One region of the Burkholderia singularis genome, then DNA from elsewhere that is predicted to be linked to it. Evidence: riboswitches for the same ligand, from Rfam matches in the RefSeq annotation. Region 1 holds a riboswitch; the other holds the start of a gene.
The links. A riboswitch is a leader RNA that binds a small molecule or an ion and turns the genes downstream of it on or off. The one in region 1 is predicted to bind cobalamin.
Positions count from the first base shown of each region.

Region 1 (7,280 bases):
AACTGGCGGCCGGCCGCATCGACGCGGGGCTCGTGATTGCGCCCGTGCCGCCGCGTCACGCGGCGTCGCTGTCGTATCTGCCGGTGCTGCGCGAGCCGCTCGTCGTCGCGATGTCGGCCGATGCGGCCGCTGCGCTTGCCGTGCGAGGCGTCGCCGCTGACGCGCCGGTGCGGATCGCGGACATCGCGTCGTTGCCGCTCGTGATCTTTCCCCGCCGTCTGGCGCCCGGCTTTTATGACATCATTACGGGCTGCTACGGCGCGGCGGGCGTTGCACCCCGCATCGGCCAGGAAGCGATCCAGATGCAGACGATCGTGAGCCTCGTGTCCGCGGGTTTGGGCGTCGCGCTCGTGCCGCAATCGCTGCGCAACCTGCGGCGCATGGGCGTCGTCTACCGGCCGCTTGCCGATACGGCGGCGCCCGTCGTCGAGACGGGGCTCGTGTGGCGCACGGCCGACGTAAGCCCGGTGCTCTCGGGCTTCATCGACATCGTGCGCGCCCATGCGTGCGGCGCGCACGCCGCGCCGGGCCAGAGCGCGCGGCCGTGAACGTTCGCGCGGCGCGTCCGTCGAAACGCGTTTCGCGGCGCGAGCGCCGCTTCGATTCAAACCTTCAACGCTAATCCATGATCATTCATCCGAATTTCGATCCCGTCGCGATCCACATCGGCCCGCTCGCCGTGCGCTGGTATGGGCTCATGTATCTCGTCGGCTTCATCGCGGCGATCGTCATCGGCCGTGTGCGGCTGAAGCTGCCGCACGTCGCCGCGCAAGGCTGGAGCGCGAAGGACATCGACGACATGATGTTCTACGGCGTGCTAGGCGTCGTGCTGGGCGGCCGGCTCGGCTACGTGCTGTTCTACAAGGCGGGCTTCTACCTGTCGCACCCGCTCGATATCTTCAAGGTGTGGGAAGGGGGCATGTCGTTTCACGGCGGCTTTCTCGGCGTGACGCTCGCGATGGCGCTGTTCGCGTGGCAGCGCAAGCGCCACTGGCTGCAGGTGACCGATTTCGTCGCGCCGATGGTGCCGACGGGCCTCGCGACCGGGCGGCTCGGCAACTTCATCAACGGCGAGCTGTGGGGGCGCGTGACCAGCCCCGACGCGCCATGGGCGATGCTGTTTCCGGGCGCGGCGCGCGACGATGCCGCGTGGCTTGCCGCGCATCAGGATATCGCCGCGAAGTGGGATCTCAACGAGGTGTTCCTCGCGCACCAGATGCTGCCGCGCCATCCGTCGCAGCTTTATGAAATCGCGCTCGAAGGCATTGCGCTTTTTATCGTGCTGTGGTTTTTCTCGCGCAAGCCTCGGCCGATGGGCGCGGTGTCGGCGCTGTTCCTGATCGGCTACGGGCTCGCGCGTTTCACGGTCGAGTTCGCGCGCGAGCCGGACGACTTTCTTGGGCTGTTGACGTTTGGGCTGTCGATGGGGCAGTGGCTGTCGCTGCCGATGATCGTCGCCGGCGTGCTGATGATGGTTTGGGCATACCGGCGCGGCGGGGGGAAAGCGGCTTGAGCGGTTCGCGCATCGCGTTGCGTGGAGGCCGGACATCGATCGAATGAGAACGGCGTCGTGGGCAGGTCGGCTGGATGGATGCCGCGACCCGTGTGGCCGGCGCGGACGATGCGTGCCGGAGATTGGCATCGCGCGCAGCGCGACGCATGGCGCGATTGGGAGGCCTGCACGGTGGGTGCGCGCGGCACAGGGCTTGGCGTCGCGGGCAGGTCGGCGCGGCGCATTTCGCCATTCGGTGCGTGCCGCAACGGCGATGCGTGTGATGCAACAAACGGGCGCCACTCCCATTCGAGGCCGTTTGCGTATCCCGCATGCATGGGCCGAAGCAAAGCGAGTGCCATGCAACTCGGCGCGGCGCACATCAAAAACGCCGGCTCTCGCGGCCGGCGTTCTGTCTGGCGATTATCGTTATCGGCGGCGGGCGGCGCTGCAACACGCCGCTGCCGGCGATGACTTCGTCACTTCATCTGCACCGAGCCGTTCACGTTGACGGTCACGGTCGCCTTGCCGCCTTCGACCGCGATCGGCGCGGCGTCTGCTGCGGCGGGCGCGGCGGCCATCGCCATCATCCTCGGCTGGAACGGCTGCACGTTGCGGCCGCTGCCGACGTTCACGTCACGGATCGAATAGCTGCTATAGCCGAACGCCTTCGTCGCTTCCTCGGCGCGTGCGCGGAATGCCTTGATCGCTTCGGTCGTGAGTTTCTGCTCGGTCGCGCGCTGCGCGTCCGGCGACAGCGAGAACGACACGTTGCCGATCTGCATGATCGAACTTAGTTGGCCCGCGAGCTTCGACGCAGCGGAAAAATCGCGCGATTCGAGCACGACCTCGGTACGCCCGCGCCATGCCGAGATCTTGCCATCGCGATCGAAGCTCGGTGAGACCGAGAACTGGCCCGTATGCGCCGTCACGCCCGCGACGCTGCGCGCCTGCGCGAGCGCCGAATCCGCGCGCTTGTTGAGTTCGCTGGTCAGGTTGCCGGGATCTTTCGCTTGCTGTTCATAGAACAGCGTGATGTCGATGACGTCCTGCGGAACGTCGGCGCTTGCTTGCGCGGACAGCGACAGCACGCCCGACGGCGGCGGCATTACGCCGATGCTTTGCGCGCGTGCGGCGGACGGCGCAAGCGCGATGGCGATGGGCAATGCCGCTGCGAGGGCGACGGCGGCAGTCAGAGCGGATTTTTTCGTCATTATTGACTCCTTGAGCGAGAACACGCATGCATCGTTGGCATGCGGGGCGCGGATGTAAGCCGCGCTGAATGATCGAGCAACGGATACAAGCATAGTGGGCGTCGCATCCGTTGCGCGTCCGTTAGGCAGATGAAAGCGTCGCGAGGTTCCGGCTGCCGCGTGTGTATCTGACATTGTTTGACGGCAGATGCCGCATTACTTCATCAGCCGCTTCGTGATGAAGCGCCATTCGTCTGGCGTGACGGGCGTGATCGACAGCCGGTTGCCCTTCGCGAGCACGCGCATGCCGGCGAGCGCGTCATGTTCGCGCAATGTGCCAAGCGCAATGAGCGGCGTCTTCTTCACGAAGCGCACGTCGACGAGCACCCAGCGCGGCGCATCGGGCGCCGCCTTCGGATCGTGGTACGGACTTTGCGGGTCGAACTGCGTGGGATCGGGGTAAGGCGTCGAGCACACCTCGGCGAGCCCCGCGATGCCGGGCTCCGGGCAGCTCGAATGGTAGAACAGCACGCCGTCGCCGATCTGCATCGCGTCGCGCATGAAGTTGCGCGCCTGATAGTTGCGCACGCCGGTCCACGGCAACGTTTGTCCGGGTGCGGCGGCGAGATCGTCGATGCTCGCCTCGTCCGGTTCGGATTTCATCAGCCAATAGCGCATGGATCGGATCGAATCGACGCAATGAAAAGGCTGCGGATAAGGAAACGGCACCGGGACGAACCCGATGCCGTGGAATAGGCCCCCGCCTTGGCCGCTAGGCCGGCATCCTGAACCTGAGGTTCAGAATTGGTCGCAGTTAGCAGCACTTCGGGTACATCAGACAGAGTGACGCGCGCGCCCGTGCTACAAATTTCCGCAACCGTGCACATGGCATTGGTTCAAGGAATATATGACCTTGGCGAACCAGGCAGGGAAGCTGACTAAACGGTTCGAATCACTTTTGGGTTCGGCTGCTTGAGCGGGATAGACCAAGCATGGCTCGAACCGGGTGAAACGAATGGACTGCTTTAACTTACTGCAACTCGTGCTGTGTGAGCACTGCACCGAGCTGTTCATTCATTTGGCGCATTGTACGCCGGATTTCTTCCGCGGGGAACGCTTCGCCGTGTCGCACGCTTTGTTGCAGCCGCAGCAGCTCCGATGCGAGCGACAGCGCGGCCATCACCGCGATGCGGTCGGTGCCGCGCACCGAGCTGTTCGCGCGGATGTTGGACATTTCGGTATCGACGCGCGCGACCGCTTCGAGCAGCGCCGCTTCCGTTTCCGGCGAGCAGGCGAGCCGATACGTCTGGCCGAGAATCGAGACTTCGATCTGCTTCGTGCTCATGCATGTTCTCCGTGGCTCGCCGTGCCGTCGTCGCCTTCACGCGGGCTTTCGTCGTTCGCCTGCGCAGCAAGCAGATCAAGCTGGTTTTCCGTATCCGGCACGCTTTTCGTGCGCGGCAATTTTTCGAGGATCGCGTTGAGCTTGACTTGCGCGTCGTCGATTTTCGCCGACAGCGAATCGCGCTCCGCCGCGAGCGCATTGCGCTCGTCGCGCAACTGCGCGAGATCGGTGCGCAGTGTGTTCATTTCCGTTCGCAATTGTGCGACTTGCTCCTCGAGCGCGAGCCGTTCCGTTTGATAGCGCTGATTGAGCGCGATCAAACGGCCAATGTTTTGAGATAGGGTTTCGAGTTCGTTGAGCATCTGCTGCGTCCTCTAAAGACCCAGCATTTTAGCGCGGAATACCCGTTATTCCGATATCTGTAACGTTTCCAGACGTAACACCTGCGCTTCTTGCCGCGAACTATCGCAGGCGCATCGACGCCGGCGCATGCTTTCGCGTGCCGCCTCATGTGCGATGCGCGCGCGTCGCGCGCCGCCGTGTTTCTTGACGCACGGCCGGCCGCGCTCCTAAACTGGCGCCGCCTCGGTGCTCGCGCGTTTCACGCGCGGTTAAACGGGAAGCAGGGCGCGAAGTCCGCCAGGATCGAGCCAACCTGCGCTGCCCCCGCAACGGTAAGCGAAGCGCATCGCATTCGATGCAAGCCGTCCTCTTCGCGCACCGGCGGCTGGTCGTGACCGACCGGCCGCCGGTGCGCAGCAAGCCACTGCGCATCGCGCGGGAAGGCGAGGCGGCGATTTCGCAGCCCGGATACCGGCCGAGGCGGGGAGGCGGCTTGCGGCCGTCTTCGTGACGCGGCGCCCGCGGGGAAGCAGGCGCCGTAGCGCCACTGGATTTTTGTCTCGATGTCAACCTCATTCGTCCGCGCGGCGCTCGTCGCCTTGTCCGGATTGCCTTGCGCGTCGTTCGCGCAAACCGGCGCGGCGCCGTCGGCGCCTGCCGCCGGCGACGCCGGCACGCAACTCGAGCCGATCGTCGTCACCGCGCAGCGCGGTCCGCAGAAGCTTGCCGATACCATTCCTCAAACCACCCGCTTCGATGCGCAGGACATCGCCGACAGCGGCGCGACCGATCTGCCCGGCCTGCTCGCGCTCGCGCCGGGCGCGCAGATCGTGCGCAACGGCGGCCCGGGGGCGAGCGCGAGCCTCTTTCTGCGCGGTGCGCAGCCGACGCAGTCGCTCGTGCTGATCGACGGCGTGCGAGTCGATTCGGCGAGCCTCGGCCAGGCGCAGATCGGCCGGATTCCGCTCGATCAGATCGAGCGTGTCGAGGTCGTGAACGGCAACGTATCGTCGCTGTATGGGTCGGGCGCGATCGGCGGCGTCGTGCAGGTGTTCACGAAGCGCGGCGGCGATCATCCGCCGCGCTTCGATTTCTCCGCGGGCTACGGCAGCTATCACACGCAGACGCAGAACGCGGGCGTGTCGGGGCGGCTCGATCAGGACGGCAGCACGACGTTCAGCGTGTCGCTTGCGCGCGCGAAGACCGATGGTTTCTCGGCGATCGATCCCGCGAGCAAGCCGCAGGCGAATCCGAACGCGAACGGCAACTTGAGCGAGAGCGTGTCGGCGTCGCTCAAGCATCGGTTCGGCGGCGGCTGGGATGCGGGCGTCACGTACTTCGACACCGCCGGCCGCAACAGCTACGACAACGCATACGGCAAGCCCACCGATCTGAACGACCTGTACAGCCGGGTTCAGCAGATCTCGGCATTCGCGAACGGCAAAATCACCGGCTGGTGGACGACGCACGTCAACGTGTCGAGCGGCAAGGATCGCAACCAGTCGGCGTTGAACGGCGCGTACACCGATCACTTCAACACCGACAACCGTCAGTACACCTGGCAGAACGATTTCACGCTCGCGCGCGGCCACACGTTGCAGGCCGGCTACGAACGGCTCGATCAGTCGTTCGATTCGAACAGCTACGCGGCGCCCACGCGCCACGTGAATTCCGGCTGGCTCGGCTATACCGGCCGCCTGGGCGCGAGCCAGTTCCAGGCGAATCTGCGGCGCGACCAGTATTCCGATTTCGGCGGCGCGAACAGCTACTATTTCGGTTATGGATTGGACGTCACCGAGCACTGGAAGGTGACGGCGAGCTACTCGGACGCGTTTCGCGCGCCCAGCTTCAACGATCTGTACTTTCCCAACTCGGGTAACCTGTCGATTCAGCCCGAGCGCAGCCACTCGGTCGACGCGGCCGTGCAGTACGCATCGGAGGCGATCGGCGTGGTGCGCGTCACCGCGTTTCAGACCCGCTATACGAACTTGATCGACTACCGGCCGGGCGCGAGCGGGTTTTTCTATGTCGCGCAGAACGTCGGCCGCGCCAAGGTGCAGGGCGTCGAAGGCTCGTGGCAGGGGCGGATCGGCAAGACCGACTTGCGGATTGCGGCGACGGTGCAGAATCCGGTCGACGAAATCGCGCATCAGGATCTGAACCGGCGCGCGCGGCGCTTCGCGTCGTTCGCCGCGCATCGCACGATGGGCGGCTGGCGGGTCGGCGGCGAGTGGCTGGTCAGCGGGCCGCGCACCGATTACGGCAGCCGGCTCGGCGGCTATGGAATCGTGAATTTGTCCGCGCGCTACGACATCACGAAATCGTGGTACGTGAGCGCGCGCATCGACAATCTGCTCGATAAGGATTATGAGCTTGCGTATGCGTACAACACGCCGCGCCGCGGCGCCTATGTCACGCTCGGCTGGCAGCAGCGCTGACGTGGGCGGCACGCGGGAGGCGGCTTGATGGCAGCGTTTGCCGGAAAGGGCGGCGTGCGCGGCGCCGGCATGCGCGCGGGACGCGCGGCGGCGATCTGGGCGGCGCTCGCGGCCGCCGCCGGCGCGGTGTTCGTCGCGTCGCTGACGCTCGGCAGCGTGCCGATGACGCCCGCCGATGCGCTCGCGGCCCTCGCGCATCGCACGGGCGAGGCACCGCTCGCGGCCGACATCGTCCGCACGCTGAGGCTGCCGCGCGCACTTGCGGGCTTCGGCTGCGGCGCGCTGCTTGCGCTCGCGGGCGCGCTGCTGCAAGTGCTGTTGCGCAATCCGCTCGCCGAGCCGTATGTGCTCGGCGTGTCGGGCGGCGCGGCGGCGTTCGCGCTCGTCGCGATGATCGCGGGCGGCGCGTGGTGGCTCGTCGATGCGGCGTCGTTCGCGGGCGCGCTGGTGTCGATCGTGTTCGTGCTCGG
Region 1 is NZ_CP013448.1:3,163,863-3,171,142, reverse strand. Features, by position in the region: gene AQ611_RS14015 (LysR family transcriptional regulator) at 1-548, shown strand, start outside; gene lgt (prolipoprotein diacylglyceryl transferase) at 626-1,513, shown strand; gene AQ611_RS14005 (SIMPL domain-containing protein) at 1,972-2,706, opposite strand; gene AQ611_RS14000 (EVE domain-containing protein) at 2,902-3,363, opposite strand; RNA gene ssrS (6S RNA) at 3,439-3,620, opposite strand; gene AQ611_RS13990 (cell division protein ZapA) at 3,716-4,030, opposite strand; gene AQ611_RS13985 (coiled-coil domain-containing protein) at 4,027-4,392, opposite strand; cobalamin riboswitch at 4,600-4,866, shown strand; gene AQ611_RS13980 (TonB-dependent receptor plug domain-containing protein) at 4,936-6,810, shown strand; gene AQ611_RS13975 (FecCD family ABC transporter permease) at 6,880-7,280, shown strand, end outside.

Region 2 (7,280 bases), 780 kb from region 1:
CATCGAGCGCGAGCTTGCGCACAATGAGCGCACCGCCGGGTGCGGCAAGCAGCGCGCAAGGCTCGCACACGCCGTCCACGCCGAAGCGCGCGCGCGCGGCGACGGACGGTTTGCCGAATTCGCCGAACGGCGCGCCATGCGCATCGCGCAGCGCAGCCGTATTCCAGGCGGCCGAGCCGGCCGCGCCCGCCGCGTCGATGGCGAGCGCGCCGGCATGCGGCTCGGCCGACGGTCCGCAAGCGGCATCGGGCGAACGGCTCAGGCCACGCGCGAGTTGCTCGGCGATTGCGTCGCGCGAGAACGCGGCGAGCGGCCAGCCATGCCGTGCGCAGCATTCGACGAGACCGGGCTCGCCCGCCTTCGCATCGAGCGTCGCGACGAGCACGATGTCGACAGCCGGTGCATCGGGCAGGCGCGAGAGCGCCGCGCGAATCGCGGTGTCGATCGTGTCGGCCGTGCGTCCCGCGCGACAGCCGATGCCAAGCGCGACGCGCATCAGCACGCGCACGCGCGGCACCGGTCGGCGCGAGCGTGGCAGTGGTGCAGGGCGAATCGAATCATGCTGAGTAAGGCGGGCGCGGTGCGTTGGCGGGCGGAGGTCAGATGCGCGCATACGATAGCACAGCGGGGTTCGCGCCAGCGGCGAGCCGCCTGCCGGTTCGAATCGAACGGGACGTGGCGCATCGCGCTTGCGCCGCGTGTTTCACCGGCCTTTTTCAACGCGCCATTCAACGTGCGATTCAACGCGCCATTTGGTTCGAAGGGCTTACGGCACCTGTCAAAAAATTTTCATTGGATTTCGGTTTTGGCGCCATGTAGGTTGGCGACAGCGCACCGATTTCAACGGTTCCGCGTTGACGGCGATCCCGGTTTGCTCGAAGCAGACGATCGCGCCGGCATGACGCTTGGCGATGCGCTGCTTTTGACCGCATGCGATAAATAAATATTGACGAGGGCATCGACATGAAGATGAAGAACATCTCGCGTTTGGCTTTTCTCATGCTCGCCGCGGTTCACGGCCCGGCCGCGCAAGCCGGCGAATCCGCATCCGCCGCGCCGCCGACGCCTGGCGAGAAGGCATGGCGCACGCTGTTTTGCGAATCCAACGGCGGGCGCGACGTGACCGACCAAGGCAAGCTTTCCACCGGGGCCGACGTGACGGCCGCGGTGGTGTGCCAGTATCCCGAATCGGGCAATCCGCGAGCCGCGGCGCGGCAGAACGAATATGCGAAAAATGCCGTGGCGGGGCCGATCCCAACGACGCCCGTTTCCGCGACGCTGCACCCGCCGAGCGGAAGCTTTTCGATTGCGGCAGGCAATCCGCTTGCCGTCTCGTGCTCGGCCGATTTGTACATCGCGCCGTGGGCCGGCCTGCCCGCGCGCAGCAACGGCACTTCGACGTTCAATTGCCGCGGCTACAACGTCGGGCAAAGTTCGGTGGGCTGCAATGTCCAGTGGTCGGGGCCGACCACGGTCGCGGTCGGCGCGTCGCCCTATGGCGCGAGCGCCAGCGTGAATTTCACGTGCGCGGCCACCCATGTCGGCGCGATCAGCTCCGTGATGGATTATTCCTACCGCGACCCGATCTATCAGCGCATAACGTACTCGGCTCAGAACGTATTCGGCACGATCAATATCCAGCCGTAGCGAGCGGGCTTTTTTTCGAGCGCGAAACGCGGGCTCGAGCATTACACCGGCATTGGCGGCGGCCCCGATGCGACCGGCCGCCGGCCGCCCGAAAGCCATCCGCCTTTTGTCCGCCTTGACGCGTTCCCGACGCGCGCCTTACACTCGCCGCGTCTTGGTGCTCGCGCGCAAGTTCTTTTGCGCGCAGTTAAACGGGAAACAGGAAGCATGGCCGCCACGGCCCGCCCACCTGTGCTGCCCCCGCAACGGTAAGCGATGGCATCGCGCGAGCGGTGCGGCGCTGACTTCTCCACATGCGCGAGCGCATGTGCGATCGGCCACTGGATGCGTCGCGTCCGGGAAGGTGAAGCAGCGTGTTCGTCAGCCCGGATACCGGCCGAGATGCAGGGGGCGTGCGCCGTGCGGCGGCGCGCGTGCCCGGGAATCCGCGCTGCGGGGAGGCGGCGCGCCGGACCGTTCTCCAAAGGAGCATCATGCTCAAGTCGTTTCTCCGCCTGTTCAACGACAGTCCCGCCGAGCTGCGCAGCAAGATCGTCGGCATTTACGCACTGCTGATCGCCTTCAACATCGGCGCATGGCTCTGGGCACTCGCCGCGTTTCGCGGGCAGCCCGCGCTGCTCGGCACCGCGCTGCTTGCCTATACGTTCGGGCTGCGCCACGCGGTGGACGCCGATCACATCGCCGCGATCGACAACGTCACGCGCAAGCTGATGCACGAGCGGAAAAATCCGCTCGGCGCGGGTTTGTTCTTCTCGCTCGGCCATTCGACGATCGTGATTCTGATGACCGTCGCGGTTGCGGCGACGGCCGCGTCGCTTGCCGCCCACTTCGACGAGATGAAGACGTGGGGCGGCGCGATCGGCACGAGCGTGTCGGCATTCTTCCTGCTGGTGCTCGCGTTCGCGAACCTGCTGATCCTGATCTCCGTGTGCCGGACGTTTCGCGCAGTCCGGCGCGGCGAGACGCTCGTCGAGCAGGATCTCGACCTGCTGCTGAACCGCCGCGGTTTTCTCGCGCGCGTATTCCGGCCGCTGTTCGCGATCGTGTCGAAAAGCTGGCATCTGTATCCGATCGGTTTTCTGTTCGGGCTCGGTTTCGACACCGCGACCGAGATCGCGCTGTTCGGCATCTCGGCGACGCACGCGCAAGGCGGCCTGTCGTTCTGGTCGGTGATGGCGCTGCCGATCCTGTTCACCGCCGGGATGACGCTCGTCGACACGACGGACGGCATCATGATGATGGGCGCGTACCGCTGGGCGTTCGTGCGGCCGATCCGCAAGATCTACTACAACATGACGATCACGTTCGTATCGGTGGTGGTCGCGGTGGTGATCGGCGGGATCGAGGCGTTCGCGCTGATTGCCGACAAGTTCGAGCTGAAGGGCGGCGTGTGGGATTTCGCGGCAATGGCGGCCGAGCATTTCGGCGTCCTCGGCTATTTCGTGATCGGAATCTTCGTCGTGAGTTGGGCCGTATCGGCGCTCGTCTACCGGCTCAAGCGCTACGACGAAATCGACGTGACACTTTCGGCCTGAATGGCGCGCAGCCGGCCTGCGGGCGCGGCGGCACGCCGGACGACATTCGAATACCTCGACGGAAACGACCATGCACATGCGCAAAATTCCCGTGACGATCGTCACGGGCTTCCTCGGCAGCGGCAAGACGACCTTGCTGCGGCATATCCTGCAACACGCGGGCGGCCGCCGGATTGTCGTGATCGTCAACGAGTTCGGCGAACTCGGCATCGACGGCGAGATCCTCAAAGGCTGCGCAATCGGCTGCGACGAAGCGGGCGGCGAAGCCGACGGTCAACTCTACGAACTGGCGAACGGCTGCCTGTGCTGCACGGTGCAGGAGGAGTTCTATCCCGTGATGGAGGCGCTCGTCGAGCGGCGCGCCGATATTGACCACGTGCTGATCGAGACGTCCGGGCTCGCGTTGCCCAAGCCGCTCGTGCAGGCGTTCAACTGGCCGTCGATCAAGAACAGCTTTACGGTCGACGCGGTGTTGACGGTCGTCGACGGCCCGGCGGCGGCGCGCGGCCAGTTCGCGGAAAATCCGGCCGCAGTGGACGCGCAGCGCCGCGCGGACCCGAACCTCGACCACGAATCGCCGCTGCACGAACTGTTCGCTGATCAGCTTTCGGCCGCGGACCTCGTGATCCTCAACAAGACCGATCTGCTTGACGACTCGCAACTCGCGCGCGTCGACGCGGCGATCCGCGACGAGATCCCGCCGCACGTGAAGATCGTTCGCGCGCAGCGCGGCGAGCTCGATCTCGCGACGCTGCTTGGCCTGAACGCGGCGTCCGAGGAGACGATCCATCTGCGGCACGACCACCACGGCTCGGCCGACGACGCCGATCATCACCACGACGAATTCGATTCGGTCGTCGTGCATGCGCAGATCGGCTCGCGCGACGCGGCGCTCGCCGCGCTCGCCGCGCTTGTCGAAGCGCACACGATCTATCGCGTGAAGGGCTTCGCCGCGCTGCCCGATACGCCGATGCGGCTGGTCGTGCAGGGGGTGGGGCAGCGCTTCGACAGCTATTTCGACCGGCGCTGGCGCGACGACGAGGCGCGCTCGAGCCGGTTCGTGCTGATCGGCGAGGATCTCGACGCGGCGGCGCTGCAGCGCGCGTTCGACGCGGCGCTCGCGGCCCGCGCGCGCGCCGCTTGAGCGTAGCGCGCACGAACCAGCGCCATGCATTTACTACGCACGACACCCGGCGGCTTCGTCGACGACACGGCGGGAGTCGTGCGGATCGACCAGCGTGCGGCCGACATCGTGATTCTCAGCTCGGCCGACACGACGCTGTCGCTGCTCGCGAGCGTCGTGCCGACCCTTCCCGAAGGTTTTCCGAGCGTGCGGCTCGCGAACGTGACGTTTCTGCGCCAGCCCGCATCGGTCGATTTCTATATCGACGACGTGCTGCGGCATGCGCGCGCCGTCGTGATCGATCATCTCGGCGGCGAGTCGTACTGGCCATACGGAATCGAGCAGGCGGTCGCGCTCGCGGCCCGCACCGGAATGAAGCTGGCGATGTTCTCGGGCGATCTGCAGGAAGACACGAATCTGATCGCGAAGAGCACGGTCACGCCCGATCTTTGCCGGCTGTGGTGGCGTTATCTGCGCGAGGGCGGAAGCGCGAACGCCGAAGCGCTGTTGCGCAGCATCGCGCATCACGCGCTCGGCTTCGGCAGGGAGCCCGAGCCGCCGCGTCCGCTGCCCGCGGCCGCGCTCTATCATCCGGCCCGCGCGAGCGCGACGCTCGACGATTGGCGCGCGCGCTGGCGCGAGGGCGCGCCGGTGGTCGCGATTCTGTTCTACAAGGCGCACTGGCAGGCGGCCAATACCGCGGTGTTCGACGCGCTCGCCGGCGCGCTCGAGCGCGAAGGGCTCAATCCGTTGCCGATCGCGGTGACGTCGCTCAAGGATGCGATGAGCCGCGCGGTGATCGAGCGGCTGTGCGCGGATGCGGCGGATGCGGGCGGCCCGGTTGCCGATGCGCGCCGAGCCGGCGCGCATGCCGCGCGCGTCTGCCTCGTGCTGAACACGACCGCGTTCGCCGCGGGCACGCCCGGCGACGAGGCCGAGGCGCTCGCCGGCGACGCGCCCGTGCTGCAGGTGATCCTGTCGGGCGGCAATCGCGACGCATGGCTGGCCGATCCGCACGGCCTGCACGCGCGCGACATCGCGATGCACGTTGCGCTGCCCGAGGTCGACGGCCGGATCATCACGCGCGCGGTGAGCTTCAAGGGGCTGGCTTATCGCTGCGCGCATACCGAGGTCGACGTGGTCCGTTATCAGCCGGACGACGAGCGGATCGCGTTCGTCGCCGAGCTGAGCCGCCGCTGGTGCCGGCTGCGCACGCTCGACAACGCGGACAAGCGCATTGCGCTGATTCTCGCGAATTATCCGGCGAGCGAAGGGCGCATCGGCAACGGTGTCGGGCTCGACACGCCGGCCTCGGCGCTCGCGGTGCTCGCGATGCTGTGCGACCAAGGGTATCGCATCGCCGATGCCTGCGAAGGCGGCGCTCGCGGCGCGCAAGTCGACGAACTGCGCGACGGACTGCCCGAAGACGGCGACGCATTGCTCGCGCGGATCACCGCGGGCGTGACCAACGATGCGTCCACGCGCGCGCTGCGCCCGGCGTTTCAAAGCTACGCGCTCGACGACTATCTGCGCCGCTTCGCCGCGCTGCCGAGCGCGTTGCGCGATGCGCTGAACGAGCGCTGGGGGCCGCCGGAGGCGGACCCGACGCTGCGGCGCGGGCGCTTCGCGATCGCGGGCTGGCGCGCGGGCAACGTATTCGTCGGCGTGCAGCCGTCGCGCTCGCGCGGCGGCGACGATTACGCGAACTATCATGACGCCGATCTCGTGCCGCCGCACGCCTATCTCGCGTTCTATTTCTGGCTGCGCGACGTCTTCGCGATCGACGCGATCGTCCATCTCGGCAAGCACGGCAATCTCGAATGGCTGCCGGGCAAGAGCGTCGCGCTGTCGGCGGCGTGCTGGCCCGACCTGATTCTCGGGCCGCTGCCGCACCTGTATCCGTTCATCGTCAACGATCCGGGCGAGGGCAGCCAGGCGAAGCGGCGCGCGCAAGCGGTGATCGTCGATCATCTGATGCCGCCGCTGACCCGCGCGGAGAATTACGGGCCGCTGCAGGATCTCGAGCGGCAAGTCGACGAGTATTACGACGCGCTGATGGTCGATGCGCGCCGCGCGAAGGTATTGCGCGAGACGATTCTCGCGACGATCGTCGAGCACCGGCTGCACGAGGAACTCAGCATCGCGCCGCCCGACGGGCGCGACGCCGAGGATGCGCTGCTCACGCGTGTCGATGCGTGGCTTTGCGAGCTGAAGGAGGCGCAGATCCGCGACGGGCTGCATACGTTCGGCAGTTCGCCGCGCGGCCGTCAGCGGCGGGATACGCTCGCCGCGCTCGCGCGCTTTCCGGCCGGCGACGGCAGCGGCGAGCACGCCGGGTTGATCGGCGCGCTCGCGCGCGATCTCGCGCTGCCCGACGGTTTCGATCCGCTCGCGGCCGACTGGGCCGAGCCGTGGACCGGGCCGCGGCCCGACGCGCTTCGCGAGGTAAGCGGCGAGCCTTGGCGGCATGCGGGCGACACGCGCGAACGGTTGGAGCAGCTCGCGAGCGCGTTGATCGAGCGCGTGTGCGAGCGGTGCGATGGCGCGCGGCGCGACGGCCAGCCGGCGATCGCCGCAGGCCATGCGGAAAACGTGAACGGCGCGGGCGGCGAGCAGGCGGCCGGCCGCGCCGCGCATACGACGATCGCCCAAGCCGGCGAGCGCGCTCACGCCGAAGCGGAATGGGATGGCGCCACCGAGGCCCACGCGGTTCGCCCGAGCGCCGATCTCGGCTACGTCGCCACGCATTGGCCGCGCACGCACGCGGTGCTCGAGCGGCTCGCGCGCGATCTGCTGCCGCGCCTCGATGCGTGCGGCGCCGAGGAACTGCGCCAGTTGCGGCGCGGCCTCGAAGGCCGTTTCGTGCCGCCGGGGCCAAGCGGCTCGCCGTCGCGCGGCCGGCCGGACGTGTTGCCGACCGGGCGCAACTTCTACGCGGTCGATACCCGCGCGGTGCCGACGCAGGCCGCATGGTC
Region 2 is NZ_CP013448.1:2,388,490-2,395,769, reverse strand. Features, by position in the region: gene AQ611_RS10635 (cobalamin biosynthesis protein) at 1-499, opposite strand, end outside; gene AQ611_RS10625 (hypothetical protein) at 964-1,647, shown strand; cobalamin riboswitch at 1,786-2,042, shown strand; gene AQ611_RS10620 (HoxN/HupN/NixA family nickel/cobalt transporter) at 2,121-3,182, shown strand; gene cobW (cobalamin biosynthesis protein CobW) at 3,253-4,326, shown strand; gene cobN (cobaltochelatase subunit CobN) at 4,351-7,280, shown strand, end outside.
Region 2: another riboswitch for cobalamin. It lies ahead of AQ611_RS10620 (HoxN/HupN/NixA family nickel/cobalt transporter); the one in region 1 lies ahead of AQ611_RS13980 (TonB-dependent receptor plug domain-containing protein).